2 regions of the Fictibacillus sp. B-59209 genome follow, and region 2 is predicted to be linked to the other one. Evidence: a T-box and tRNA genes for the amino acid it is inferred to sense, from the RefSeq annotation. Region 2 holds a T-box; the other holds one or more tRNA genes.
The links. A T-box is a leader RNA that pairs with one kind of tRNA and senses whether it is charged. The one in region 2 lies ahead of P4361_RS02345 (tryptophan--tRNA ligase), so its partner is inferred to be a tRNA-Trp.

Region 1: it encodes a tRNA-Trp, which carries the amino acid that the T-box ahead of P4361_RS02345 (tryptophan--tRNA ligase) is inferred to sense. The anticodon was not compared.

What each region holds. Positions count from the first base shown of each region.
Region 1 covers NZ_JARMMC010000010.1:260-16,662, reverse strand. Annotated here, with positions in the region: gene P4361_RS07535 (FeoB-associated Cys-rich membrane protein) at 38-217, opposite strand; gene feoB (ferrous iron transport protein B) at 244-2,250, opposite strand; gene P4361_RS07525 (FeoA family protein) at 2,247-2,474, opposite strand; gene P4361_RS07520 (hypothetical protein) at 2,606-2,791, opposite strand; gene lepB (signal peptidase I) at 2,842-3,399, opposite strand; gene P4361_RS07510 (PrkA family serine protein kinase) at 3,592-5,487, opposite strand; gene trmL (tRNA (uridine(34)/cytosine(34)/5-carboxymethylaminomethyluridine(34)-2'-O)-methyltransferase TrmL) at 5,914-6,387, opposite strand; gene P4361_RS07500 (amidase domain-containing protein) at 6,462-7,349, opposite strand; gene P4361_RS07495 (methylated-DNA--[protein]-cysteine S-methyltransferase) at 7,430-7,969, opposite strand; gene queG (tRNA epoxyqueuosine(34) reductase QueG) at 8,033-9,178, opposite strand; gene P4361_RS07485 (B3/B4 domain-containing protein) at 9,263-9,925, shown strand; gene P4361_RS07480 (YhgE/Pip domain-containing protein) at 10,037-12,832, opposite strand; gene P4361_RS07475 (APC family permease) at 13,048-14,682, opposite strand; tRNA gene P4361_RS07470 (tRNA-Leu) at 15,030-15,114, opposite strand; tRNA gene P4361_RS07465 (tRNA-Leu) at 15,154-15,242, opposite strand; tRNA gene P4361_RS07460 (tRNA-Cys) at 15,260-15,334, opposite strand; tRNA gene P4361_RS07455 (tRNA-Gly) at 15,354-15,428, opposite strand; tRNA gene P4361_RS07450 (tRNA-Gln) at 15,434-15,508, opposite strand; tRNA gene P4361_RS07445 (tRNA-His) at 15,514-15,589, opposite strand; tRNA gene P4361_RS07440 (tRNA-Trp) at 15,594-15,667, opposite strand; tRNA gene P4361_RS07435 (tRNA-Tyr) at 15,697-15,780, opposite strand; tRNA gene P4361_RS07430 (tRNA-Thr) at 15,859-15,934, opposite strand; tRNA gene P4361_RS07425 (tRNA-Phe) at 15,943-16,018, opposite strand; tRNA gene P4361_RS07420 (tRNA-Asp) at 16,023-16,098, opposite strand; tRNA gene P4361_RS07415 (tRNA-Met) at 16,103-16,179, opposite strand; tRNA gene P4361_RS07410 (tRNA-Val) at 16,272-16,347, opposite strand; tRNA gene P4361_RS07405 (tRNA-Glu) at 16,371-16,403, opposite strand, start outside.
Region 2 covers NZ_JARMMC010000005.1:126-14,665, forward strand. Annotated here, with positions in the region: gene P4361_RS02290 (lipid II flippase Amj family protein) at 207-998, shown strand; gene P4361_RS02295 (GNAT family N-acetyltransferase) at 1,189-1,707, shown strand; gene P4361_RS02300 (hypothetical protein) at 1,702-1,875, opposite strand; gene P4361_RS02305 (NADP-dependent oxidoreductase) at 2,025-2,963, opposite strand; gene trpE (anthranilate synthase component I) at 3,195-4,700, shown strand; gene P4361_RS02315 (peroxiredoxin family protein) at 5,100-5,600, opposite strand; gene P4361_RS02320 (M42 family metallopeptidase) at 5,723-6,781, shown strand; gene proC (pyrroline-5-carboxylate reductase) at 6,866-7,690, shown strand; gene P4361_RS02330 (DedA family protein) at 7,700-8,296, shown strand; gene spoVB (stage V sporulation protein B) at 8,331-9,863, opposite strand; gene P4361_RS02340 (DedA family protein) at 10,051-10,665, shown strand; gene P4361_RS02345 (tryptophan--tRNA ligase) at 10,763-11,758, opposite strand; T-box leader at 11,801-12,043, opposite strand; gene P4361_RS02350 (SOS response-associated peptidase) at 12,094-12,753, opposite strand; gene P4361_RS02355 (NAD(P)/FAD-dependent oxidoreductase) at 12,901-14,367, opposite strand.

The sequences.
Region 1 (16,403 bases), on a different contig from region 2:
AAAAGCACCCCATGAAGAACATGGAATGCTTTGAAAGTTATTTATTGTAGTTTGATAAGGCAACTTTATCATCCATCATATCACTGCATGCGGACTGGCAGCCTTTCTTCAATGCACAGGTTGCGCATTTTCCTTGTTTGCTCTTTTTTACAAATCGGAAAATGGTGAAGCCTGCATATCCAAAAATAAGTAAGCCGAGCAAAATATTAAGCAGCATTCATTATCCCTACTTTCCGTTAAAACTTAAAAGCCGAGCAGCTTTCCGCCCTGGTAGATCACCAATGAAACCAGGTAAGCGATGATAAGGGCGTAGATAATCGAAAACCATGTCCATTTAGTTGATCCGGTTTCCTTTTTGATTACGGCAACCGTTGCAAGACAAGGGACGTACAGCAGTAAAAATGCCATGAAGCTATAAGCCGCCAATGGAGTGAAGTGGTGCGCCATCACGCCCTGCAGTGTGTGAAGATCAGGTGCCACATAAATAATATTCATCGTGGATACGACAACTTCTTTGGCGAGGAATCCTGTCAGTAAAGCAGCTCCCGCCTGCCAGCTGCCAAATCCAATAGGTTCAAACAGTGGAGCGAGCACTCCGCCGATCATGGCCAGGAAGCTCTTATTCATTTCAACGTCAAAACCGGACGGACCTGCATAACTCAGGAACCAGATCACGACCGATCCTCCAAAGATAAAGGTTCCGGCTTTCCTAACAAACCCCTTCCCTTTTTCCCATGTATTCCTCATGAGCGTACGCCATTGTGGAATGCGGTAAGGAGGAAGCTCGATCACGAACATCGAACTCTCTTCCTTAAGTATGGTTGAAGAGAAAAGCTTGGCCAGAGTCAGTGCAATCAGAATTCCCAATAGGTAAAGAGAGAGCACTATAAGCGCTTGATTTTGTGTAAAGAACGCTCCCACAAACAGGCTGTAAACAGACAGCCGTGCGGAACAGGACATCAACGGCGTTAATATAATGGTTAAGAGGCGTTCCTTTGGCTGCTCAATCGTTCTCGCTGCCATAATTCCTGGAACGTTGCATCCAAAACCGATAATCATGGGGATAAACGCTTTCCCGTTCAACCCGATGCTCTCTAACGTCTTATCCATAACCATGGCAATCCTCGCCATGTATCCTGAATCTTCAATGAAAGAGATCAGGAAGAAAAGGATCATGATCTGGGGTACAAATACAAGAACTCCTCCCACTCCAGCCACGATGCCATCCAGAATCACTGCCTGGATAAATGAAGAAGCACCGGCTGCTTGCAGGATGGATTTCAATGTATCTGTTAAAGGACCCGTCAGGAATCCATCGAGCATATCAGAAATTGGGCTCCCAAGCCAATCAAATGTGAGTTTGAAAATGAAGTACATGAAAAAAATAAAAATAGGAATACCTAAAAATTTGTTCGTTACGATGTTATCAATGCGATCGGATAATGTATATTTTACGTCTTTCCCTTTTATTAAGGAGACGTCCACAATATCCTGGATGTAGGCGGCTCGGACAGCTCGTATAAAATACAGCAATGATTTAGCTTTTTCTTCGCTTTGAATACGTTGTTCTGTCTCTGCGAGCAACGTCTGGAGCTCTTCCTCTGCAATGTACGATTGAAGCAATGTGCGCACGACATCATTTCCTTCAAAGAACTGAAGAGCAAGCCATCGCTTAGGCGGCAAGCCGTCAATGTCAGGAATTTTAGCCGCTAATTGATCCATTGCTTTTTCAAGTATACTGCCATAGGAAATATATAAAGGCTGATTCACTTGCTGCTCATTGGTCAACAGCCCCGCCAGCTCTTTGCAGCCAGAACCTGTTCTGGCGACGATTGGAAGAACAGGGCTATTCAGCTTTTCAGACAGCTTTTTTTCATCTATTGAGATCCCGCGGCCTTTAGCAACGTCCACCATGTTAAGGCCAATGACTACGGGCTTGCCATATTCGAGAAGCTGAATCGTTAAGTATAAGTTACGTTCAAGCTGTGAAGCATCAACGATATTTAAAACCATGGAAAATTGTTCTTCAATCAGGAAACGGGTTGCAACCCCTTCATCTTTTGAAAGCGGGTTAAGTGAATAGATTCCGGGCAGATCAATCAAGTGCCCTTTTTTATTGTTCAGCATTCCGACTTTCTTTTCTACGGTTACACCTGACCAGTTTCCTACATATTCGTAAGAATTCGTTAGGATGTTAAACAAAGATGTCTTTCCGGTATTCGGGTTACCGGCTAGTGCGATTTCAATCATGAATGGCAGACCTGAATCATTTTTGCTTCACTTCTGCGGATCCCAACCCATTGTCCGCCTGCTTCAACAGCAAAAGGCCCTCCAAACGGAAGAATTCTTTTGATGATGATTTCAGTTCCTTCCATGATTCCCAAATCAAGCAGTCTTCTGCGTACCAATGTATTCACAAGCTCTGTATTTATGATTTTTGCTTTTCCGCCAGCTCTAATATCCGTTAAAACCATATTTTAGCACCCCTGAGAGAATGATAATTATTATCAATGTATATTCTCATTATATGAGATTCATTCTCAATAGTAAACAGGCAATTTTCATTCTAATCAAAAAACCTGCTTCGGTTACCCGAAACAGGTTTTTACTGGTTATTCTTCTTTTTATTGTTATGTTCATACTGCGCAGGGTCAGGCGTTTTTCCGCGTTTCTCTACATCCTCATTCGTGGACATTTTCTCCATTACCTTTCCATGTTCCTTCATTTCTTTAAAGTTTGGAGTCATGGAGCTGTTTTTTGGTTTTTCTGTATAATCCTGTTCTCTCGACATATACCATCACCTCTTACGTGCACTATTCCCTTATTCCAATCTCAATAAACTTACTTGATAACTTCAAGCTCTTTTACAGGCCAATAGCGCAGGTTTACTTCACCCACTATTTTTTTCATATCGATCAGCCCGATATGGCGGCTGTCAATGCTGTGCAGCCGATTATCTCCCATAACAAAGACTTTTCCTTTTGGAATGACCTTTTGGCCGGTTACTTCTTCCAATGTAAAATCACCTGTCAGATTCCCGCTTGTAATATGCTTCTTGTAATCATCTAAATAGGGCTCATCAATTTGTTTGCCATTGATATAAAGGTGATCATTTTGATAGGCAATCCGCTCACCCGGCATGCCAATCACCCGTTTAATATAGTCCTCTTTCGCATTCGCATGAAACACAATCAAATCAAACCGTTTAGGCTCACCAAGATTGTAGCCTAATTTATTTACAATCAGCCTGTTTCCATTTTGAATGGTCGGCATCATGGATTCTCCATAAACTACGTACTGTTCAAATAAAAATTTCTTTATCAGCAACGCTAGTATAAGTGCTATTCCAATGGCTTTGATCCAATCCCATAATTGGCTGCTATCCTCCCTGGAACTCATCCTTTCACTTCCTTTTTGTTAGCGTTTAGTATCAATTTACCACTATAGTTTATCATAATACAAGGTATTCTCTTTCTAAGTCCCCTTTATTCTTTTATAATCCACATATTTTTTTGCCTTGGGTCATACTTCTGGGCAAGACTTTATAAAAAAAACGCATCCTATGAAATCATAGGGATGCGTTTTTAATAACTAGCGGTTTAAAAGGCTTCCTACATACCTTAGGAGTTCGTTCGCTGATGTCGTATTGTACCCATGGTCTTCGACGAGGCGGGCTATGACTTCATTTACCTTTTTGAGCTGTGTTTCATCAGGTGTCTTTGAAGAAGTCGTAATTTTAACAACATCTTTCAAATCTGCAAACAGCTTCTTCTGGATTGCTTCTCTTAAGCGTTCGTGGGAATTATAATCAAATTTCTTTCCTTTTCTCGCATAAGCGGAAATTCGGATTAAAATTTCTTCCCGGAATGCTTTCTTCGCATTTTCAGAGATTCCAATCTGTTCTTCAATAGACCGCATCAGCTTTTCGTCCGGGCTCATCTCTTCACCAGTCAGCGGGTCTCTCAGTTTATTTTTATTGCAATAAGCTTCCACATTGTCGAGGTAATTATCCATCAGTGTTTTTGCAGATTCTTCATAAGAATAAACAAAGGCTTTCTGAACTTCTTTCTTCGCAATCTCATCATATTCCTTTCGTGCCAGGGAGATAAAATTAATAAAGCGCTCTTTATCCTCTTTCGTAATCGAAGCATGGTGGTCCAGTCCATCCTTCATAGAGCGGAGAACATCGAGTGCGTTGATCGATGGAATGTCTTTGCGGATGATGGCAGAAGAGATCCTGTTAATGACGTAACGAGGATCGATTCCGCTCATTCCCTCATCCGAAAACTCCTTCTGCAGCTCTTCCAGATCGATATGGTTGTAGCCTTCCACGATCTCGCCGTCATACAGCCTCATTTTCTTGATCAGGTCCATACCCTGCTTCTTTGAGTCCTTCAAACGGGTTAGTATTGAGAAAATCGCTGCAACTCTCAAGGCATGAGGAGCAATGTGGACATGGGACATATCACTGTCTTTGATCATCTTTCCATAGATGCGTTCTTCTTCAGAAACCCTTAGGTTGTACGGAACTCCCATAACGATAATCCTGGAATGTAAAGCTTCATTTTTCTTATTGGCGATAAATGACCGGTATTCCGATTCATTCGTATGAGCGACAATCAATTCATCCGCAGAGATCAGCGCAAATCGTCCCGCTTTAAAGTTGCCTTCCTGAGTAAGAGATAATAAATGCCAGAGGAACTTTTCATCACACTTCAGCATTTCCTGAAACTCCATCATCCCCCGGTTCGCCTTATTCAGCTCTCCATCAAAGCGGTACGCACGGGGATCTGATTCTGATCCGAACTCTGCGATCGTTGAAAAATCAATACTTCCTGTTAAATCAGCAATATCCTGTGATTTTGGATCGGATGGGCTGAATGTTCCAATCCCTGTCCTTTTATCTTCGGAAAAAAAGATTCGTTCAACCATCACATCTTCAATGCAATTATCATACTCTTTTTCAAGCCTCATCGTGTTTAAAGGGGACAGGCTGCCTTCGATCCTGATGCCATAATCTTCAAAAAAATCCTCACGCAGATGATGAGGAATCAAATGCAATGGATCCTCATGCATCGGGCAGCCTTTGATGGCAAATACCGCTCCTCCATCTGTTTTCGAATATTTCTCCAGACCTCGTTTCAGCATGGTAACAATCGTGGATTTCCCTCCGGAAACAGGCCCCATCAGTAAAAGTATCCTTTTTCGAACATCCAACCGTTTAGCTGCAGGATGGAAATACTCCTCTACTAGCCTTTCGATTGAATCCTCTAGCCCAAAAATCTGGTTGGTGAAAAAGTTATACCTTTTGGCTCCATTCACTTCCTCTATTCCTGCATCTTTAATCATATTATAGACTCGGGAATGAGCGGACTGAGCGACATAAGGGCGTTCCTTTAAAATCTCAAGGTATTCTCCGAAGGTACCTTCCCAGGCAAGACGCCTCTCCTCTTCACGGTGCAATTGGATTTTACTTAAAATATCCATGTGTACCCCCTTGCGTAGTGTTTGCATCCTTCGTTTGTTAATCTACTTTATGCGAGGATGTCCCCAATCATTCAAGTTGTTTTTTGTTTTTCCGATAGAAAAACTTTGTTGTAGCAGTACCAAAAATGATAGTGGTTTTAGTATTGTTATGTGTCATGACGATGGATTAGTCTTGATATTTTTCAAGCTAGTTTTTTACACCAGTTTTACGTTGTGCGGATACAGCGGTTTCGATATAATAAAGAAAGGATATGGAAAATTGCACCCAAAGGAGGAGATCGCATGAGTTTCATCCTTATACTAGGAGTTATGCTCGCGTTCTTAACCGCCATTTTCACTGCGGGATACAATGACAATCCCGGAGCAAAATAAGCTGTACATATAAAAAAACGCCCCAATATGGGACGTTTTTTTATTTTTTTTGCGCTAATCCAATGTTGGAAACTCCTGCTGTCTCAATGCTTCATAAATTAAAATCGCTGCGGTATTGGACAGGTTCAGTGAGCGAATATTCTCGTTCATCGGCAGTCTGAAACAGCGTTCCTCATTTGCCTTAAGCAGCTCTTGCGGCAATCCGGTCGTCTCACGGCCGAACACAAAAAAGTGATCGCGTGATGACTCGCTGTAATTCATATCGCAGTAGCGCTGTTTTCCGAATTTGGTAATATAGTAATACAATCCTTCTGGAAAACACTCGAACAGTTCCTCCAGAGAATCATAATAATGAACATCAACGTGTTCCCAGTAATCCAGTCCTGCCCTCTTCAACTGTTTATCATCCGTTGAAAATCCAAGCGGACGGATCAGATGCAGAGATGTTCCTGTTCCCGCACATGTACGGGCAATATTTCCGGTATTGGCCGGAATCAGGGGCTGATAAAGAACGACATGTAAACCCAAAACTCTCACCTCGAATGCTTATTCCTCCATTATTATAGCACTTTTATCGGAATATAGCCTTGAGGCACACGTTTTTACACAATATGAAAAAACTTATATTTGATTTGCGGGGTATAGGCGGTGGAATCCTCGTACTTCCAAAACCTCATCCGGCTGTCTGTTGAATGTGCATTGACCAGCGGCTCTCCAGAAGAATCCTTGGCTACCACAATCGTTGTATGCTGCCAATGCCCGTCACCATCAAAATCATAGCAGATGACGTCACCTGGTATGAGCTGGCTCGCTGAAGACACCTCCCTCGCCTGCAGCTGTGATTTGGAGCCGCTCAAATACCATCTCATGGCGTTAGCTACCGTCCAGCTGTAGCTCCAGTCATGATGTTTAAACCACCATCCCTTTGAACGGGTGCCATGATGGACCATAGGAATGCCCCCGCCAGCATGAAGACACTGTGAGATATAGTTTGTACAATCGACATCAAAGGATTTGAAGGAAGGGTTATACGTATTCCACCATCTTTCCGCATACCTTACTGCCGCCAGCCGGTCATACGGCTGCTTTCGAAGGACGGGAGACTCAGTCTCTCTTTCGATCTTTACTTTTTCTTTATGCTGCCCTTCAGGATTTAACACTTTATCACTGATCAGCTGATCTTCTTTAAAGACCGCTCTCCTCTCCTGGGTCCATTCTTCTACATAAAAATCATAACCATGCCTGATCAGGTTACTGAAGTGAAGAATGTAATCCACCTGACGAAGATCATCAAAGTTGGAATGCCTAAGAACCTGTGCTTCTACATTATTGTTAACAAGGACGGCATTTCTCTCATGCAATGCCTGTTTTTTGCGGGCAAAACTCTCCCTTTCTTCCAATGGCAAATAAACACTATCAGTCCACTTTTCGTTGACCATCCAATCGGTCAGCCGCTGAATATAGAACTTCAGATGCTCCAGCCAGTACATAGGCCACCCCCGTGTTGCAATATTAACGTACTATCAGCATATGAAACAGAGCCAAAAAAAAAGAACCGTTTAAAAACGGTTCATGAGGTCTTTGGTATAATGTTTTGAATTTCAATGTTTAAAAGAAGTTCTTTTTTATCCAATCCGCCGCCATAGCCTACAAGCGCACCATTGCTTCCAACTACCCGGTGGCATGGAATAACGATGGGGACTGGGTTTTTATTGTTTGCGCTGCCTACAGCTCTCACTGCTTTCGGGGCGCCTATTCCCTGTGCGATATCCTTATAGGAGCATGTAGCGCCATAAGGAATTCCCTTCAGTTGCTCCCAAACTTTAATTTGAAAAGGAGTGCCATACAGGTCTAATGGAATAGAAAACTCCTGCAGTGTACCGCTGAAGTAGCTCTCAAGCTGCTCAACAATCTTCTGCAGCTGTCCTGGTGAATGAATCAGTTCCCCCTTAAGGTAGTTCTTCGACATCCAGGATTGAAGGGATGGTAAATTTTCTTCAAGGCTCCCAAAGTCAATCCGGCAAACACCATTTTCGGTTGCAATAATAGTCAGGAGGCCAATCGGGCTTTTCATTTCCTCATATGAGAATAATGTTTTTATATTACACATAAAAATCCCTTCTTTTATTTTCTTAATGATTTCTATACTAACGGACATGTTCCTGTGATGCGATTAGTAAATTCCGTGATTTTCAAGCAAATTCAGCCCTTTATCGATTTCTGCAGCCACATTTCCGTCTTTTTCTCGTTCTTTTGCCGCATTAAGATGATTTCTTGCGTTCACTGCCCCTATTTTCCCTAGAGCCCAGGCCGCTGTTCCCCTAATTACTGGTCTAGGGTCTTCATTCATCAGCTGGACGAGTTCATCTGCAGCTGATTCATCTTTAAAATGAGCAAGAGCAAGAATAGCATTTCGCTGGATCGGTTTTTTCCCTCTCCATGAGCCGGAGACATGGCCGAACTTTTCCTTGAACTCCCGGTTGCTCATATGAAGGATCGGCTTTAATAAAGGCTTCGCTATCTCAGGATCCGGTTCCATCTCCTGATGAAGATGGAAATCCTTCCCCTTATTTTTCGGACATACCGTCTGGCAGGTATCACAGCCATATAAACGGTTTCCTATTTTTTCACGGTATTGGTCAGGAAGAAAATCCTTCGTTTGTGTTAAGAAAGCAATACATTTATTGGAGTCCAGCTGTCCTCCCTGTACAAGGGCTCCAGTTGGGCATGCATCGATACAAATCGTGCAATCTCCGCATTGATCGGTAATCGGTGTATCGGGAGGAAGGTATACGGTAGTCAGCAATTCGCCTAGATACACATAAGAGCCGAATTCCGGTGTGATGGTGGAACAATTCTTTGCACTCCATCCAATTCCCGCACGCTCTGCAGCAGCACGATCGGACAATTCCCCGGTATCGACCATTGACATCACCTCTGCCTCCGGAACCTTTTCTGCAATAAAGGCCTCTAACAGCCGGAGCTTCCCACGCAAGATGTGGTGATAATCCACTCCCCAGGATGCCCTGCAGAAAATCCCTCTGCGTGCACCTTTTACACTTCGGGGAGCATCTTTCATTTTTGAAGGATAAGCTAGAGCGATGGATATAATGGTATGTGCACCTTCCATCAAAAGCTGAGGGTTCGTTCTCTTTTCAATGTCTTCTTCTTCAAACCCTGATTGATAACCGAGCTCCTGCTGCTGGATAAGCCTTTCCTTCAATTCAGTAAAAACATCTGAAGAAGCAAATCCAATTTTGTCGATACCAATTGATTTACTATATGCAATAAGCTCTTCTTTAAACTGGGCGCCTGTCATAACTGTACCTCCTTTCTCCATAAAAGGATTTCTTCATCTATGGTAAACTATCTATAAAATACATTGATAAGCCAAGGTGATCTGATGATAAAACTAGCAGAGGATATTAAAAAGCTTGTCCCTTCCTTTAAACTGGGAACAATACTATATCATGATATCGTGATTGGAGAATCACCGCAAATGCTAAAGGGCAGATTCCAATTATTTCTTGAATCGCTGAAATTGGATGCTGAGCAGCTCAGTGTATCTGACAACCCCGGGGTTCAGGAATGGAGAAAAACCTTCAAGGCGCTTTCCATGGATCCCTCCAGATACAGACCTTCTGCAGAAGCCCTGCTTCGAAGAGTTTATAGCGGAAAGGACATAGGTTTGGTCAATTCAGCGGTAGACGTTAATAATTTCTTTTCTCTTCAATATGGTGTACCTATCGGGATTTATAATGCAGCAGCGTTAAGCGGTGAGGTTGAAGTAAGGCTTGGCAGTCCTGAGGATCAATACGAGGGATTAAACGGCCGTTTAATGAACATGGAGGGCAAACTGCTATCCTCTGATGCCAACGGCCCGTTTGGCAGTCCAATCGTTGACTCCAAGCGCACAATGACTTCCCCTGATGTGACAAGTGCGCTCCAGATCGTTTACTTGCGCCCTTCCATGTCAACAGAAGAAAGTGCCAAGCTACTGGCTGCGATTGAAAAAATGTTTATCCAGATTCATGGCGGTTCTGCAGAATCTTTTATCGTTCAATAAAAAAAGCGCAGTACTTCATTTAAAACGAAGTACTGCGCTAAAACCTACAACTGCCTTGATTCAATATAGTCCCAAACTTCAAATAATATGACAACCTGTTATATTATTTTTTTATGCTCTCAGTCCTGCTGTGTCATCTTGTGACTTATAACTTCCGCTGCTTATAAGCATGACTGCAAACGCCAGAAGAGCAAATACTGCAAGATAGATAAACAGGACACTTGCATTAAATAAGGCGGTTCCTGGAGCATCCAGAGATAGAACAGACTTAAATCCTGCAATGCTGTACCTAAACGGCAGGAACTCACTTAAAGTCCGCATATTGGCAGGGAGCATGTCAATTGGAAGATTCGCTCCTGTAATGGAAAGCTGGAGCACAACAAATGCCAGTCCAAGAAACCGTCCAATCACTCCGAGTGCAGCAAAGAAGCTGACAATTGCAGAAAATACGATACTAACAAAAATAGCGAATAGAACAAATCCTGCCGGGTTCTCAACGTTTACTGCCAAGACCATAACAACAATGGAAAGCAGCAAAGCTTGAGCAATAGCCAGAACGGATAAATTCATAAACTTTGCACCGAACCAGGCAGCTGCTGATACGTCTTCCGGTCTTTTGAAATTCATGAACATGGACATGATCAAAATTCCGGCAAACAATGCAAGAGTTAATACATAAGGAGCTGTTGAATCACGATAATGCGGATATTTGAACACCTTATCGCTCTTTAATTTCACTGGTGAAGCAAACATGTTGAAATTCTTCTGATCAGGGGTTTTCAGGCTGCTTGTTTTAGCTGCTCCATCTTTCAATCCCGAAGCCAGTTCAGCTGAACCATCATTCAGTTTTTGGGCACCATCATTTAACCGGGTGACACCTGAAGTTAAATCTCCCCATCCTTTTTCCACTGTTGCATTTCCATCACTAACCTGCATCGTTCCTGAATGGATTTTATTTGCACCTGATGTGAGGTCTTTCCACCCTTTATCAACATCCGCGTTTCCATCGCTGACCTGTCCAGACCCGGCATATAGTTTACTTGTACCGTCAGTCAGCTTATGCCATCCTTTATTGACATCGGCATTCCCATCTCTCACCTGGACTTGTCCATCATGGATTTGGGTTGTGGCACCTTTTAGGTCCTTCCATCCTTTATTCACTGAAGCATTTCCGTCTGATATTTGGCCTGCGCCTGCATCTAGCTTCGTAACACCATCCGTCATCGTCCCCCAGCCCTTATTGACGGTTGCGTTGCCGGCTGCAATCTGTGATGTGCCTGCATGAAGGTCACCGACTTTAGTTACCATGGTATTCCAGCCATCTTTAATTTGCTGAGTTCCATTTTTTAATGCTGGCACCTTCTCGTTGAGCAGTCCTACACCATTATCAATAGTTCTTTGGCCTTGAACCAGTTGCTTTATCCCATCTGCAACTGATAAATTACTTGGTACATCATGTTCAGTTAGTGTTGCAGCAATGCCATTTGCACCCTGTTGTAGTTTTTCTAACTTTATCTTATTTTCCGGTTTATTGGCGGCATCAGATAAAGCTTTACCTGTTCCTACGATTTTTTGCAATTTAGGATCATTTTGCAATTCAGGGTGTTCTTTTAAAAATGCCTGTAGATCAGAGGATAATTGCTGCAAGCCCCCTCCTAATGCTTGTGATTGAGCGGTAACATCACCAATGCCAGCTGCAACCTGCTGACTTATAGGCAATACCTTTTCTTTAAGAGCACCTTGTGTCTGTTCTAAACCTTTTAACAGGTCAGATGTTCCTTTTTTAAGGTCAGGTATCTTTTGATTTAGCAAATCTGCACCAGCTGCCAAATCCGCAACACCTTGCTGTTTTTCCTTGAGATTGTCTAGCAGCAATCCTGTCCCCTCATTCGCGGCTTGTGATCCTGCCGCTAAAGCAGCTATGTTTTTTGAGCCGCCTTTTAATGAAGTTAAAAGTTCATCTGTTCCATTTTTAAGAGTCTGTGAGCCGTCAGCAAGACGTTTGATATCTCCCTGCTTAGCAGTCAATGACTGCAGCATTTGTCCTGTGCCTTTTTCCAAATCACTCGTTCCGTCCGCTAGCTTTTTAATATCACCCTGCTTGCTTGTCAAGGATTGAAGCATTTGTCCAAGGCCATTGTTGACCTGCGCCGAGCCATTGGCTAATTTGGTAATATCATTCTGCTTTCCAGACAGGGATTGAAACATCTGCCCTGTTCCTTTTTCAAGTTCTTTCGCTCCTGCAGCAAGTCTGGATATATCGCCTGAGTTATTTGTAAGCGATTCCAAAAGTGTGCCGGTTCCTTTCTGTAAATCAGATGTGCCTCCATTTAGCTTTGAAGAACCATCTGCAGCCGTCTGAAACCCGTCAGACACATCTTTCAGGCTGACAAACATATTGTTCACGTATTTCTCCGTAATCCGGTCTGCCAGCTTTTCCCGGATCTGTGCTGTCGCGCTCTTTGTAACCTGTGCAGCCATAAAGTTTAAACCTTCATTCTGCACATACTTCAATTCCGGTTTTTGAGGATCGGTTGAGAGAACGGTCGTTACCTTCTTAGAGAAATCTTTGGGGATTTCAATGACCATGTAATACTTCAAACTCTTCAACCCGCTTTTCGCCTCATCGGAATCAACAAATTTCCAGCCGAGGTCTTTTCCTTTTTCCAGATCAGCGACTAAATCCTTTCCTGCATTAATCGTCTCCCCATCTGATTCGGCTCCCTGATCGTTGTTAACGACCGCTACCGGCAGGTTTGACAGGTTGTCATATGGCCCCCACCTAGGAGACAAGAGTATCCCGCCGTACACAACAGGTACGAGCAAGGCAATAATGACTGATAACAGCAGCCCTTTTTTCGCTGCCATTCCCGCCATTTCTGCCTTGAACAAACTAAAGACCTTCATCCGCTACTCCCCCATGCTTTAGAATAAAATACAGGTGAAGATGAATGACCATTCACCTATAAGCCTATGTATTCTAATAAATGACAAAAAAATCCTTTCTTTTTATATTGAAAATTAAAAATATTTTTAATTTTCCTGGCAATCGGATAACTCGATGTATTAAAAAGCATAAAAAAAGAAGTGCACCATTTATGCACTTCTTTTTACCGTAATAGTTAACCTGCTTCTTCCCCAGATTCGTTCCCGCGTTTCGTCATTTCTTTAACTCTAACTTGCTCATTCAGTTTAGCTGCTTCGTCTAAATACTCGGTTTGAATCCCGCTTTTTACAGCCCAATAATAAAACACAAGGGCTAAGCATGCAATGAGAACCATATCCCAGCCAAATGGAATGATGTTGGCTCCTCCAAATTTTTCACTTCCCAGGTAGGAGATAAACATCATGCAGATTAAGTAAACAACCATCCAGAGTCCTGCCAGGAAATTCGTTTTGAAACCTTTCCATTTCTTTCTCGCCTGATAATAAAAGTAAATTGGAAGGCCAATCAAAATAAAGAATAGCACCTGTCCAGTCAGCGGCCATCTTGCCCAATACAGCGTTAAAGAGGCAAAGACGAACCCGCATGGTGCGATGATGCTTAGTGCTTTAACACGTAATGGACGATATAGATTCCTGCCTGTCCGTCTTAATGTCATGACGGTAACTGGGCCGGTGATATAAGAGATAAGGGTTGCTACTGAAATTACTTCTGCTAGTACCCCCCAGCCTCTAAAGACAAACAGAAACAGAAAACATACAGCAAGGTTTAAATACATAGCAGGACGAGGCACACGGTAAAAAGGATGAACCTTTCCAAACACTTCTGGTAAATAACCGTTCTTTTCCATTCCGTAGATCATTCTCGCTGTGGTGGCGGTATACGTAGTTCCTGTGCCGGAAGGAGAAATGAATGCATCACAATAAAGTAAAATGACAAGCCAGTTAATGCCCAGTGCAATGGCCAAATCGGCAAATGGCGAATTGAAATTTAAATGATGCCAGCCTTTAGCAATCGTGGCAGGACTGACAGCCCCGATAAAGGCCACTTGCAATAAAATGTAGATAACGGTTGCGATCAGAACAGACCCTACAACTGAAAATGGAATAGTGCGGCCGGGATTCCTTGCCTCACCCGCCATATTAATGGGGCTTTGGAAACCGTTGAACGCGAATACAATCCCTGAAGTAGCTACGGCAGTTAGTACACTTGCCCATCCATAAGGAGCAACACTGTGCCCGGATGTAAAGTTCTCCCCATGAAATCCTACGAAAAGAAGCGCTCCAACCGTGAGTCCAGGAATAACAATTTTAAAAATTGTTATCAGGTTATTTGCTTTGGCAAACAGGCTGACTGCCCAATAGTTCAAAAAAAAGTAAATCAGCATCAATACTGAAGCGATAACCAATCCTTTCCCGGTAAGGGTGCCTTCCGTCACTAACGTGTGCGTCCACCTTGCCCATTTCCACGGCCATGAACTCATATATTGCACAGAGGCGATTGCTTCAACAGGAATAACAGAAACAATGGCAATCCAATTGGACCAGGCTGCAAGAAATCCTACAAACGATCCATGAGAATACTGTGTGTATTTCACCATACCTCCGGCTTCAGGAAACATGGCGCCTAATTCAATATAAGAAAGCGCTATAAATAAAATAACGATCATGCCGATGATCCAGGAAAAAACAGCGGCTGGACCGGCGATTTGTGCAGCTCTCCATGCCCCAAATAACCAGCCGGATCCAATGATCGATCCGAGCCCGACCATGGTCAGGGCAAAAGTTCCCATCTTTCGTTGCAAATCACTCATTCATGAAACTCCCTTCCAAAACTGTCTGTTTAAAGATAATATTCCTTTGTCGTTACTGTGAATCCCATAGAGGAATACTGAATATGATTACCGACAGCCTTCTATCTACAAATTTCGCCTTTTTTTTACATTTGTTTAGGGTAGAGCACATAATTGGCAAAGTGTTCATTCTTTCGTGAACAATTTGAGAGTGGAATAGTATTAGGCGCCAAATGCACGTATATTAGTATGCGATAATGTAATGGAGAAAAAACGTATATCTCTGCGTACTGAAAAGTATAAAGAAAAAAAAACGTTCCTTGCACTGTGCAAGGAACGTCTATATTTAACGTTATTATGTTATGTAATGGTACCGGTGGTCGGGGTCGAACCGACACTCCCAAGGGAACACGATTTTGAGTCGTGCGCGTCTGCCAATTCCGCCACACCGGCATGCAATTAATCATTAGGCAGTTAAGTTATAAAATATTATGGTGCCGAGGGCCGGACTCGAACCGGCACGATAGTCACCTACCGCAGGATTTTAAGTCCTGTGTGTCTGCCAATTCCACCACCCCGGCGCTGGGGAATTATGTAGTGGAGGCGGCAACCGGATTCGAACCGGTGGATAAGGGTTTTGCAGACCCTGGCCTTACCACTTGGCTATGCCGCCAGAAACAAACAAGATAATATGGAGCGGAAGACGGGATTCGAACCCGCGACCCCAACCTTGGCAAGGTTGTATTCTACCACTGAACTACTTCCGCATTGATGGCTGGGCTAGCAGGATTCGAACCTACGAGTGACGGAGTCAAAGTCCGTTGCCTTACCACTTGGCTATAGCCCATCATATGGGGCGACTGATGGGAATTGAACCCACGAATGCCGGAATCACAATCCGGTGCGTTAACCACTTCGCCACAATCGCCACATGGCAGGGGCAGTAGGAATTGAACCCACACCAAAGGTTTTGGAGACCTTCGTTCTACCTTTAAACTATGCCCCTAAATTGTTAATGTGCAACTAAAATTTAGATGGTGGAGGGGGACGGATTCGAACCGCCGAACCCAAAGGAGCGGATTTACAGTCCGCCGCGTTTAGCCACTTCGCTACCCCTCCATGAGAGACAAATCCTATTTTAATACAAATTCATCTATTCTTCAAGAAGAAATTTCTTACAGTTCTTGAAAAGAAAAGTGGTGCCGGCTAGAGGACTTGAACCCCCAACCTACTGATTACAAGTCAGTTGCTCTACCAATTGAGCTAAACCGGCAAAAAAAATGGTGGCTCGAGACGGAATCGAACCGCCGACACGAGGATTTTCAGTCCTCTGCTCTACCGACTGAGCTATCGAGCCAAAATGGCGGACCCGACCGGGGTCGAACCGGCGATCTCCTGCGTGACAGGCAGGCATGTTAACCACTACACCACGAGTCCATTTTGGTTGCGGGGACAGGATTTGAACCTGCGACCTTTGGGTTATGAGCCCAACGAGCTACCAGACTGCTCCACCCCGCGATAATATTAAGCTTACGGACGATATGTCCGAGTTAATGACTGTCTCTTCCTCTACAAGCAAATTCTTGAATGTAGAAAAAGTTAAGTATTAATGGTGGAGGATGACGGGTTCGAACCGCCGACCCCCTGCTTGTAAGGCAGGTGCTCTCCCAGCTGAGCTAATCCTCCGAAAAAGTTATATGTATAAAAAATGGTGACCCGTACGGGATTCGAACCCGTGTTAC
Region 2 (14,540 bases):
ACCGCACGCCCCGCGGAAAGCGAGCACCCTGGAACGGAAATCAACAGCTTACAGACTTCTTGGACAGCCCCTATTTTTGGTTACAAGTGAGAAGGAATGATCAGCGAAAGTACGAAAAATATATACTATGATTACATTACAAAATACAGCAATTTCCGGGGAAATGAAAAAGAAATCGAAATTTGCGGCGAAGGGGTGTTAGAGAGATGGATCATGTTCTTATTCAATTGATTTTACTGACTTTCGTCATTCATGTGATTGATACTCTTGGCTATTCTGTTAGACTGAACTCTGTTAAAACAGGGCAAGTGGCATTATCTTTTTCCATTTTTAATCTTTTTGTACTAGTTTCAAGAACGGCAAATATGTTTCAGGCCCCCTTGATCGGAAAGATAATAGGGTTTAGTATTGCAAAAGATCTGGATCCCCTCAGCGATATGAGATACGTTATTGCCGCTGCTACAGCAGGCACTCTAGCAGGGGTTTTTGTAATTCCCACTTTCCTGAAAATTTTTCAGATCGGGGTGAAGAAAATTGCATTGTCAGGATCTGTTCCTTCCCTCGTGTTTGAAGCGCTGCACGCAAACAATATGAAACGCATTGTAAAAAAAGCAACGGTTCCGAAGAAGAAAATGCTTCAAAAACTTCGGTTTAGAGAAATTCCTAAAAGATTCTTGCTTCTTCATGCGGTAGTAACGGGTATCTATACAATAGGGGTACTTGCCGCCAATTATTCCTCATTGCTGGTTCCATCCCAGAATCAGCTGGCAGCGGCAGCTTCTTCCGGCATGATTAATGGAGCAGCAACCATCATGCTTACCTTCTTTATTGATCCAAAGTCAGCGATCATTACCGATCAGGCGATCAGAGGAAAGCGGCCCTACGGCGATGTGAAAGCGCTCGTTATCTTGCTGATCACGACTAAGCTGATCGGAACCTTGCTCGGGCAGCTCCTCTTCCTGCCAGCAGCAAAAATCATCGCCAGTTTTTATCAATAATACAGAAAAGCTGAAACGCCTGTTTAAAGACGACAGGCACTGGAGGGCGTTGCCATAAAACGCTTTTTGTTTTCTGGCAAAGATCGAAGTGGCAGAGTCTTTAGGCGTTGAAGCTAGATCGGAAAAGCTGAAACTAGATCGGAAAAGCTGAAACGAAATATCACATCTTTTTAGGGAGGAAGTGATTCGATTGGAGATAAGAAAAGCCATTCCGGGAGATGAAAAGGGAATAGCTTTCGTGCAGGTTGAAAGCTGGAGAACGACTTATAAGGGAATTGTTAACGATGAATACTTGGAGCAGATGAAGGCAAAGGACAGGCAGGATTTGTGGATGGGCATCATTCAAAAGCCACTGGAGAAAAGTTTTTTATATGTAGTATCTATTAATCAGGAGATTATTGGCTTTTGTTCCGGCGGTCCCAATCGCTCAGGCCGCTTTCCTTATGAATCTGAACTGTATGCCATCTATCTCTTGCAGGAGTATCAGAGAAGAACGATCGGCAGCAGTCTAATCCGGCATTTTGCTCAAAAACAATACGATTCCGGCTATCGTACGATGCTTGTTTGGGTTTTGAAAGATAATCCATGCAAAGCAGCGTATGAAAAGCTTGGCGGTATAAAGCTTGGGGAAGAATTAATACAGATTGGAGAACAGCAGTTGACGGAGGAGGCTTTCGGGTTCGATCTCGTGAAACTGCTTCAGTTATAATTCATTTCTACGCTGAAGTTTATGGCGTATGAAGATTCTTTCCATGAGCTTAATGAGCTGATTTTCATAGGCGGATTTTTCTTCTGGACAATCCGTGCGGTTTATTTTACTTTTTAACTGCTTAACCTTTTCTTTTTCTTCTGGTGTTAACTGATGGGAAAGAATCATAATTTCCTCCTTATGAAAAGAAAATGTAAGTTAACCTTATCATGATGGTGGAAAGGATTTCTATAGTTATGTTAGGTTTTCTTACATTGAAAATGGCCTGTAACGATGGATGATATATCCTTCGTTACAGGCCTCATTTCTGCTGAAGACTAGGATTTCACTTGAATAATGATTTTCCCTTTGGCATGATGAGATTCGCTTAATTCGTGAGCTTTTCTTACACCCTCTTGGGTTAGAGGAAAGGTTTCTCCCACAAAAGGTTTAATTTTCCCTTCCTCAATCAACTTTCCGATCTCAGCAAGCTGGTCTCCGTCAGGATCCAAAAAGACAAACCCAGCTTTGACAGAATGATTGGTAGCCTCCTTCTGTACCGGTGGGCTGACAATGGAAACGAGAATTCCACCCGGCTTGATCACTTTATAGCTGTTATGCTGCACTTCCCCGCCGATTGTATCAAACACGATGTCTACGGGTTCAATCGCTTCGGAAAAATCTTTTACTTTATAGTCAATAAACTCATCTGCACCAGATTCTTTGATAATCTCCTCTGAATCCTTACTGCCTGTTGATAGGACATAAGCTCCTTTTGCTTTAGCAAGCTGAATAGCAAAACTGCCGACTCCTCCTCCGCCTGCGTGAATAAGGACCCTTTGTTCTTCCTGGATGTTTGCAAACTCCACCAGGCATTGCCATGCTGTAAGGCCAACGAGGGGAATAGAGGCTGCTTCTTCATACGTCAGGTTTTTTGGCTTGAAGGCGACCAATTCTTCATCAGCAGCAAGCAGTTCAGCATAGGTGCCGTCCCGTTCTGTTGCCGGCCGTGTAAATACTTCGTCTCCCGGCTTGAACTTGGTCACAGAAGAGCCGGCCTCTTTCACTACTCCCGCTGCATCCCATCCAAGTATTATTGGAAAAGTGAAGGAAAGATTGTCTCTCAAGTACCCCTCGCGAATTTTCCAGTCCACCGGGTTAACGGAAGTGGCATGGATCTCAATGAGGACATCTTTCGGACCAGGCTTTGGATCGTTCACTTTTTTCTCCACAAGCTGATCTCTTCCTCCATATTCATTAATAACAACTGCTTTCATTCCTTTTCACCTCTACTATAGTAATCTCATCATAGGTAGCTTTCCCTGTTGAAATGAGGTTGAATCCGGAAAGTAACGGTTGACAGTTTTCCTATTGCATTATATAGTGATTTTTAATCGTGAGGTTAGTTGAGAAGAGTTGAGTGGGAACAAAAGAACAGAGCAGAGCCGAGCTGAGATTAGCGGTTATGGTTGCTAATCTTCGTCTCTCGTAAAGAAGGGATGATAGCCATGATTCAACCATCATTGGAAGAAGTAAAACAACTGGCAGGAAGCTATAATTTAGTTCCTGTAAGCATTGAGTTATTCGCAGATGTTCATACAGTCATTGAACTGTATCAAACGTATTATAAGGAAGATTATTCTTTCTTGCTTGAGAGTGTAGAAGGCGGCCAGCAATGGGCCCGGTATTCGTATATCGGAAAAAATCCCTTTATGGTAATCTCGTGCAAGAAGGGTAATACAACCATAAAGAAAAAAGGCCGGGTTGAAACCTTTACAGGGCATCCAATTGATATTTTAAAGTCTCTCCTCAACCAATTCAAAAGTCCCGCGCATAACAATCTGCCTCAATTTACAGGCGGTGCAGTCGGTTATTTCGGCTATGATATCCTGCAATATTTTGAAAACATTCCACCTCACAGCAAAGATGTCATCAATACCGATGATATGAAATTTTTATTCGTAGATGAACTGATTGTCTTTGATCATTTAAAACAATCCATACAAATCGTCTGCAACCTTCATGTTCCGAAGAACCATACGGAGCAACAAATAGAAGAAGCCTACAAAAAAGCTGAACAGTCCATACATGATACGCTGGCACAGCTTGAAAAGAATGTGAACCACCCTGTTCCAGCCTTTCGCTACCTTCCTCAGCAGGAAGCTGATATAAGCGGCGTACAATCTAATCTGACAAAAGAAGAGTTTTGCAGGATGGTAGAGCAGGCTAAAGAATATATTACTGCCGGTGATATTTTTCAAGTCGTGCTTTCACAGTGCTTTGAAAGTGAAGCAAAAGCGGACCCGCTGACCGTCTACCGGGTTCTGCGGATCGTAAACCCATCCGCTTACATGTATCTCTTGAAGATGCCGGATGAGACCATCGTTGGTTCATCACCAGAATTGCTTGTCAAAGTAGAAGGACAGCAGGTAAGAACCCGGCCGATTGCCGGGACTCGTCCCCGGGGAAAAGACATGGAGGAAGACCAGCTATTAGCAGAGGAATTATTGGCTGATGAAAAAGAAGTGGCAGAACATATCATGCTTGTCGATTTAGGAAGGAACGATATCGGCAGGGTTTCAGAGTATGGCAGTGTGGAAGTGTCCTCATTTATGGAGATTGAGAGATACTCTCATGTCATGCATATCGTATCGGACGTAACTGGAACGCTGAGAGACGATAAAGACTTCTTTGACGCTCTGATCTCTTGCCTTCCAGCCGGAACGCTGTCCGGAGCTCCGAAAATCAGAGCCATGCAGATCATATCAGAACTTGAGACGCAAGCTCGAGGAACGTATGCAGGGGCCATCGGATATTTATCATTTTCAGGGAATATGGACTCCTGCATTACGATCCGTACGATTCTGTTTAAAAATCAAAAAGCTTATATTCAAGCAGGGGCAGGCATCGTCGCTGATTCTGTTCCGGAGAACGAATACGAAGAGACCTTCAATAAAGCGAAAGCCTTGCTGAAAGCCATTCAAGTGGCTGAAGCGATGGAACTTCATGTGTGAAAAAATGGGTGTGATTGAACCGCCGTTTGAAAAGCAGAAGGGTATAAGCAAGCTTATCCCATCTGCTTTTCAGGCGGTTCATTTGTTTCACAACCAGCCAGCTCTTATCATCGCCAGCGATCACATCCCTACTAAAGGAGAAAAAAATTTGAGGGTTTCTTTCAAGAATCAGTAGGGGTGCACAATATGAATGACCTCAATATAGGTCTTTACAAAATTAGATTAACGGGACGGGTGAGACACGCGGAAAGCGAGCCTCCTGAAACGGAAATCAACCACTCCTAAAAGCAACAAAGGTTACGAAAACAACCTAAAAAAAGAGCCCTGGGGGTTCTTTTTTTTTATCGAGTTTTTTGAACTCCATGTGTAATAAAAAAAAGAACCTTGGAGGCTCTTTTTTTAACGCAATGTTTTCTGAATGTACTTAATGGTTTTTCGAAGATCTTCAGCGGAAGGCCTTCCGAAAGGGCCGGTCTGAACGCTTAGATAAAGAATTCTTTTTTGCGGATCAACGAGAAAGACAGCCGGTTCTCCATGTGAGCCATGATCATCATAATAGGTATCATCATGGTAATAGACGCCGTAAGCTTTAATTACTTCCTGATCCTTGTCACTCAGAACGGGGAAAGAGAGTGTCCTGCTTTGCTTCATTTTTGCCAGGTTGGCGGTTTCGTCAGTAGAAATGGCAAGAATGTGAGTATTCAGCTCACGGAACGTTTCTTTATGCTTCTCAAGATCCTGGAGCTGTTCGTTGCATACCGGGCACCATTCTCCGCGGAAAAATACAAGCAAGTGAAAGCGGTCATCCGTTTTTAAATGGTCATAAAAATGAAAGGATTCTCCTTCTGCTGTTACTGCTGTAAAGTCAGGGGCCTGATCGCCCAATTGGAATTTTGGCAAAATGTTGTCCTCCTTTTTTTATTATTTAAGTATTCCTTAATCGTCTATAAATAAAACCTTGAATGCTTTGTAATAAAACAAGGGCATTTTTACCATTCTATAGATATAGGATGGTGATTGATTTGGATCTTTTAAAAGAACTGACAGAAACCAATGGTGCTCCAGGCTTTGAAAACGAGATACGAAAAATTATGAAGCGTGAGATCGAAAAGTCCGGTGCACCGCTTGTTTATGATCACATGGGAAGCATTTTTGGCGAGAAAAAAGGGTCAGCCGATGGACCTAAAATCATGCTTGCCGGCCACATGGATGAAGTAGCTTTCATGATTAGCGAAATTACGAAGGATGGCTATTTGCGGTTCGTTCCGCTCGGCGGCTGGTGGGATCAAGTTATCCTTTCCCAGCGAGTTCACGTGATTACAGACAAGAAAACGTTCACAGGTGTGGTAGGGTCAAAGCCTCCGCATATTTTGACTCTGGAAGAACGGAAAAAAGTCTATCCGATGCGTGAAATGTTTATCGATATTGGGGCAAACGATAAAGATCAGGTGAAAGAATGGGGAATCAAGGTTGGAGATCCGATCATGCCGATCTGTCCGTTTGAACTTTTGCCAGATAACGATACAATCCTGGCAAAAGCATTGGATAATCGTGCGGGCTGCTATCTTGCGCTGGAGGTGTTGAAGCAACTCAAAGACAGTGACCACCCGAACACCATTTACTGTGGAGCTACAGTTCAGGAAGAAGTCGGCTTAAGGGGAGCAGCAACCGCACCTTATGCCATGGAGCCTGATCTTGCGATTGCAATGGATGTTGGGATCGCGCAAGATGGACCGGGTGACAACTCAAACAAAGCCAAGCTCGGAGCTGGTCCGCTCATAACATTCCTTGACTCTTCTATGGTGCCTCACGTTCCACTGCGAAACATGGTGATCGAGATCGCCGAGAAACATAACATCCCTTACCAGGTGGATGTCATGCTCGGCGGAGGAACGGATGCCGGCAGGTTCCATTTGTTTAAAAAAGGTATTCCTTCACTTGTCATCGGTGTCGCATCGCGTTATATCCACAGCCATGTTTCCATGGTCAGCAAGAGCGATCTGGAAAACACAGTTAAACTATTGGCGGCAGTCGTTAAAACGGTCGATCAGAAGAAAATGGAGTCCCTGATAGATTTTTAAACAAAATAAGCTACAATAGAGAAAAGGTGTTCTTTTTGAACGCCTTTTGCTTTTGAAATCACTTGTTTAAAAGGAGATCAACAAATGAGTACAACATTTCTGTTTATTGGCGCAGGCCGCATGGCAGAGTCAATGATTAAAGGACTTCAGTCTTCTAAAGACCATAATATATCGATCATCGCAGGAAATCAGGGGAACACGGAAAGGCTTCAGCAGCTATTTTCGTTATATGCTGTGGAGACGACAACAGACTGGATTCATCATGTGCGTGAAAGTTCTGTCATTGTTCTTGCCGTTCCTCCTGACGCCCATGATGCTGTCTTGGAAAAACTTTCAACCGCTATCGATGGCCAGCTTGTCATTTCCGTAGCGGCTGGAGTCGGACTCAAAAAACTGGAGGATAACCTTCCTGCTCGCACACCGGTAGCCTGGGTGATGCCTAATACGGCTTCAGAGGCGGGAGAATCCATGTCCATTTATACACATGCTGAAACCTTGGATGCTAACCAAGAACAGCAGCTGAAAATTTTGTTGGACAGTATCGGCTCCTCCGAAAAATGCACTGAAGAGCAGATACATAAACTTACTGCTGTTACTGGGAGCGCTCCAGCCTTTCTTTATGAATTTGCTTCTGCTCTCATTAATGCTGCTTCAAGTTATGGGATATCAGAAGGCCAGGCACGGAAGCTCGTTTCACAGATGATCTATGGTTCTGCGGTCATGTTAAAAAGCGGTTTGTCACCGATTGACCTTAGGGAAGCGGTCACTACACCAGGCGGGGCAACAGCGGCCGGGCTGGAGATCTTAAAAGAAGCTGATTTTGGACAGCTGATCCAAAAGGCGGTTCAAGCGACCAACGAACGTGCAGCTGAGCTAGGCAAGGCAGTGACAGACATCAAAACCGTATAGGGGTAATCTATGAGTAAAACAATTTTGGATTTTATTATTCACTATGAATATGTCGGTATCTTTCTTGCTCTTGCCTTTGGTTTAATTGGTCTGCCGGTTCCGGATGAAATTTTACTCACCTTTACAGGCTATCTAGTCTACGAAGGAAAAACAGGGTTTGCATTGACCTTGTTGTCTGCCTTTTTGGGAGCGATGTCCGGAATCTCCGTCAGTTATTTTCTAGGCTATAAACTTGGTCTGCCATTTCTGAAAACGTTTGGCCCTAAAATTGGAATTACGGAAGAAAAAATAGAAAAAACACAATGGTACTTTCAAAAGTATGGCAACCTGATGATTATCATCGGTTATTTTATTCCGGGAATCCGCCATATTACTGCTTATATCGCGGGTATTTCAGCCATGAAATTTAAAAGGTTTGCGCTGTATGCCTATTCAGGTGGATTAGTCTGGAGCTTCACGTTTATCATGCTCGGAAAGGAGTTGGGCAGAAAGTGGAGTGTTGTTGAGCAGTACTTTCACAACCTGGGATTCTACGCTATTCTCACGGCTGTAGCGGCAGTGCTGCTTATTTGGCTTATCTATAAAGTTAAAATGAAACGTGCGTAAAAAAAGGACCTGATGGGAGCTCATCAGGTCCTTTTTATTTTTGAGGTTTCATCCAAAGGCGGCCGATGCCATTTTGCAGCATCCGCAGCAGGAATAGCGTTCCATAATAAAAGGAGAACACGACGATCAGCAGAAGGGTGATCGACAGGTGGTTTTCATAGTGGGTGGTATGCATTAGTTCGCACAGACAGATGGTTGCAACTCCTGATGCAATGAACGTAAAGTATTCTGCGAGCTTAGGCTTGAACTTCACCTCTTCCACGATGGTGTGGTAATGGAGGAAGGAAAGTAAAACCCCGCTAAAGTTCACTGCAATAATGACCCCATGGATGCCAAACGACGTTTGTGAAGCAAGGGAAAGAATGAGCAGGATAGACAGGATATTAACCCATATGGTTTGCGAGAACACATCTCTTGCTCTTCCCAGGCCAAATAGGATGGCCTGAAGCGGTGCAAGCAAATAATGAAACAGAATAAAGGGTGAGAGGAGCATCAAAAACTGGCCGGCTTGTGGAGAATGATAGAAAAGCACGGTAAGTTCGTCTGCAAAAAAATACATCACGATCGAGCACGGAATGCCATAAAGAAAGGTAATATGAAAAGCCTGGTGGATCCGCTGATGCAGCCCTGCTTCATCCTGTTTGGAGCGTGCTTCGGAAATGGAAGGAACGAGTGAAACATACAGTGAATATCCGATAAATCCCGGAAAGTAGCCGATTGTCATCGCAAACGCCGTAAGCATGCCATACTGTTTAGTGGCGATTGATGCTGTAATTCCGGCGAACATTAAACTTTGCGTGATCAAAATCGGATTCACTGCAGCAGTAAGGGCGTTCAGGATGCGGACTCCAGTCGTAGGAAGGCTTACTTGAAACAGCTTTTTTAAGATGCTTCTTCGCGGAACAGGTGTGAAATCTGATTTCGAAACATCTTTTAAGTTTCGCTGCCCTAGTAAAAACGACGTTGAAAAGAAAAACAGTGAGACAAGCTCACCGGCCCCAATTCCCAATACAGCAGCAACAACTCTATATTCTAAGGGCAAACCTTTCATATATTGCAGGACGTAAAAAATAAAACTCAGCTGCGCCGTTTTTTCTAAAAGCTGAGCGATTGCTATGGGCTTCATTTTTTGAAGTCCGCTGAAGTAGCCTTTCAGAATAGAGGTCGTTCCTATAACCGGCACGATCGGGATTAGAGCAAGCAAAGGATACCCGAGCCGAGTATCAATAGTCTCCCATTTTAGAAGCAACAGCGTAACGGCTGCACTGATCAGCACAAGGAGCAGGCTTAATCCCATGATGACGTAAAACGATACCTTAACGATCTGGAGCCTCTGTTTGTCATTCTGATGTACTTCCTCTTCGGCCAAAACCTTTGAGAGGGCGGTTGGAAATTCAAGAGCGGCAATCGTGATCAGCAGTCCGATCACCGGCAGTGCCATCATGTAAAATCCCATACCTTCACTGCCCAATGATCTTGCGAGAAGGACGCTGACTACGAATTCCACGACTTTTGTGTAGAGCATTGCCAAAGATAAAATAAGTGTTCCTTTTAGAAATTTTCCCATGATTTCACCCTTTGTCCAATTCATCTCCTTAACATGTATATGACATATGAAGTGAAAAAGAAGAGAGATTTATAATGTCGAAAAAAGGAGTCTTTTGGATTGGAAAATAAAAGAATTGTAAAAAAACGATACAAAATTGTATATTTTCGGTAAAATAGAGATACTATCCTAAACTAGTTGGTGTTGTATGGAGATCTTTTTACAAAATCTTTTTCATCATTACGGGTATTTTGCATTGTATTTCCTTCTTGCGCTTGGTGTGATCGGTCTTCCAGTGCCGGATGAGTTTCTGCTGACCTTTGCCGGTTATATCGTTTACACGGGTGGAGTTTCTTTTGCTTTGACACTGCTCGCTGCTTTTGCAGGATCAGCGACCGGGATTACGATCAACTATTGGCTCGGAAAGAGCTTTGGTTTACCCTTATTGCTTAGATATGGACCGAAATTTCACTTATCAACACATAAAATACACACCTCACAAACTTACTTTCAGCGTTTCGGAAAACCATTAATCATGTTTGGATACTTTATTCCAGGAATCCGGCATCTCACAGCCTATTTTGCAGGGATGTCCTCGCTTCCGTATCGTGTATTCGCCTTTTATGCGTATACCGGTGCATTTATCTGGAGTTTTCTGTTCATCATGATCGGCAGAACGGTAGGTGCAAAATGGTACCTTGTTACCGCATTTGTTCATAAGGCGAGCCTTCTCGGTCTGGCCGTTTTTATCATTGCAATTGCTGTGGCTGTCTATTCTTTGAAAACAAAGGGAAGAAAATCACAACGATATGACGTTTCATGAGAAAGAGTGTAAGAATAGGAAAAAGCCGCCTTTGAGGCGGCCTTTTTTTGAGAGAGGAACCGGGCGGCTGAACCAAATAATGGGCGGAAGCCGTCACTCAGCAACCTATCTTTTCCTTAACCTCTTCAAGAAATGGTCTCGCCCGCCGGCGAGCTTTTTCAGCTCCGTGCAGGAGAATTACATCCATTTTCCTCGGGTTGTTCATGAGTTCTATATAACGCTGCCTTGGTGTTTCCAAATAGGCGTTCATAACATGAAACAATTCTTTTTTAACCTCTCCCCAGCCAACTCCATTCTCATATCTCTCACGCATCCTCTTCACCTGCGCTTCTGATGCAAATTCTTTATAGATTAAGAACAAAGATGAACGAGCTGGGTCTTTTGGGTCCTCAGGTAAACTAGAATCCGTCTCAATCCGTTTGATTAGTTTCTCTAACTCTTTCTCCTCACTAAAAAGAGGAATCGTATTGTTATAGCTCTTACTCATCTTCCTGCCATCAAGCCCCGGAACGACTGAAGTTTCTTCGTCAACCTTGTATTCAGGCATTTTGAATGTCTCGCCATATATATGGTTGAAATGTCCGGCGATGTCTCTGGCGATTTCCACGTGCTGAATCTGGTCTTTGCCGACAGGGACAATATCCGATTGAAACAATAAAATATCTGCGGCCATTAAGATGGGATACGTAAACACACCCATATTGATACCGGAATCCTGCTCGAGACCATTCTGCCGGTTTTCCTCAATCAAACCTTTATAAGCGTGGGCGCGGTTCATCAAACCTTTTGGTGTGAGGCAGGAGAGAATCCATGCGAGCTCCAAAATTTCTGGAACATCTGCCTGGCGGTAAAAGGTTGATTTTTCGGGGTCAAGACCGAGTGCAAGCCAGGTTGCCGCAATGCCATATACATAATCCTTGAATTGCTTTGCATGTTGAACCGTTGTTAAAGAGTGGTAGTCTGCAATAAAGTAATAAGGTGAATAGGCATCGTTTTCAGCCAGCTGGAGAGCTGGTTTAATGGCTCCAATATAATTTCCGATGTGCGGCCTTCCGGTAGACTTGATTCCAGTCAGTACAATTTTTTTCTCCATTTAATCTCCTCCTGTCCAATAAAAAAGGGGCTCCTCATCCTGATTAAGGACGAGAAACCCCGTGGTGCCACCTTGATGAACAGCTCTAAGCAGTCCGCTTTAACAGTATCCAAAGACCGAATACCTGTCTCCTTCTAACGGCAAGACCTTCCGTCAAAGCCTACTCCCAGCGGTTTCGGTTTGAGGCTCAGAAGCCCATTCAATCGCATTTCCACACTGGCTCTCACCAACCGCCAGCTCTCTGAAGTGTACGTGCCATCTACTCTTCTTCTTCATAGCCATGTATCGTTTTCATAATGTTAAATGATGGATATTGATAAATCAAGCTAAAAATTTTATAAAGGTACAACGCAGTCCTTCACGTCATTTCTCGGTGAGTTGACAACCGGTGATACTTCAAATGCCTCCATCTGTTCACTATCATATGGAGTGAGGAGAGATTTTAAGTACTCGTTATCCTGAATGGAAGGATCCAGCCAGCTTTCTTCTGCTTCTTTTGTCAGGATGACCGGCATGCGGTCGTGGAGGTCTTTCATCAATGCATTCGGGCGTGTTGTGATATGAGTACAGGACGTAATCACTTCTCCATTTTGTTCCCATTGATCCCAGAGGCCGGCAAAGGCAAAAGGTTTACGGTTTTTCAGCCGGATATGAAACGGCTGCTTTTGTTTGTCTTCTCTTTTCCATTCATAAAAGCCATCGGCTATCACGAGACAACGCTTATTTTTCAAGGGACCTCTAAATGAAGCCTTCTCATCTACCGTTTCGGCCCGGGCGTTGATCATCTTGTAGCCGATCTTGGGATCTTTCGCCCAAAAGGGAATCAGCCCCCAGCGGTGCATTTCCGCTTTTCGTGTCCCTCCATCCGAGGTAATAACCAGCACGTTTTGTGATGGAGCGATGTTAAAGCGCTGAGGCAAGGTTTTGGGAATCGTGATAACAAACTCTTCCTGAATAAAATGCATATCCGCATACAAAGAATATCTGCCACACATACGAAACAGCTCCTTTGAAAGATTCTACTTCTAGTGTAACGCAAGGCAGCTCACTCTCAAACATTTATATAAAGGCTCTTTCCTAAAAGACGAAAACAGCCCCATAAAAAAAGAGAACCGTAAAAATAACGGTCCTCCAGTCTGGCATTAACCGATGACAGCCAGTTCCTTTTCTTTTGTGTTCAATTTATCAGCGATGTCACGAGCGATCCAGACTCCGCACGCGCTCGCCTGTGCAAGTCCTCGCGTAATCCCTGCGCCGTCTCCGCCGACATAGAGGCCGGAAATCTCTGATTCAAAACGGTCATTCAGCTTCGGCCGGGCAGAATAGAATTTGGCCTCTACTCCATAAAATAATGTATGTTCTGAAGAAATACCAGGGGTTACTTCATTCAGTGCCTCTGTCATTTCAATCAGGCTTTTCATCGTGTTATAAGGAAGAACTAAACCGAGGTCACCAGGAACCGCCTCTTTCATTGTTGGATTAAGAAAGCCTTCTTTGATCCTTTTTTCAGTGGAACGGCGGCCTTTCTTAATATCTCCGTACTTTTGTACGACCAAGCCTCCAGAGGATAACTGGTTAGCAAGCCTCGATACTTCATGTGCATATTCCGTTGGCTCATCAAATGGATCATCAAATTTATGGGACACAAGCAGAGCAAAGTTGGTATTCGGGCTTCCGAGAGCAGGGTCTTTGTAGGCATGCCCGTTTGCCAGCATGATGCCTGAATGGTTTTCGACCACTACGTGTCCTGACGGATTGCTGCAGAACGTTCGGACTCTTGTGCCGACAGACGTGTTGAACACAAATTTCCCTTCATATAAATGCTCGTTGATTTCCTCCATCACCACGTTTGATGTTTCTACACGGACACCGATGTCCACTTGGTTAGCTGCCATTTTCAGCCGGCGTTTTTTCAGAATCTTGGTTAGCCATGATGAGCCATCGCGGCCTGGAACGATGACGATTTTATCCGCAGAGAGGATCGTTCCGTCTTTTAATTCCACGCCAGTTGCTTTGTGCATGCCATCCACTTTTTCTGTAACAAGATCCAATACTTCTGCTTTATAGCGCATTTCGATTTTTTCTTTTAAGTATTCATAGATGCTGGTCAGAATAGCAAGGTTTTGTTCCGTTCCAAGGTGGCGGACCTGTGCACGGAGAAGCTTCAATCCAGCAGCATACGCGCGCTTCTCGATATCTCTCACTTCATCAGTCAGCGGGTCAGTAATGGTTTCTGTCGCTCCATGTTCAAGGTTAATGCTGTCTACATATTTTATAAGATCAATCACGGTTTCATCCGGCAGGTAATCAGTCATCCAGCCGCCAAACTCACTTGTAATATTAAACTTTCCATCAGAGTATGCTCCTGCTCCTCCAAAGCCATTCGTAATCGAACAGGCTGGAAGGCAGCCGGCAAATTCTTTTCTTCCGGCAGCAGGCGGGCACTTTTGAATTTTCTTTTGCAGGATCGGGCAGTTTCTTGAATAAATATCATGGCCTTTATCGATCAATAAAATGTTGGCTTCCGGCATTTTGCGAGTTAATTCATAGCAAGAAAATATTCCGGCCGGACCAGCTCCAACCACAATGACATCATATTTGTTATTCATAAAAAGAACCTCCCGAATTCAAGCTTCTGCGTGTTGTTTCACTCAACCTTAGTAACTATATCAAATTCTGAAAACAAAAACAATAAAATTTACGAACCTTTAATTAAAAATTAATTTTAATGTTCGTATTTAACGTTATAAAATGGAATAAGTAACCTCTTTATCCGCTTTCA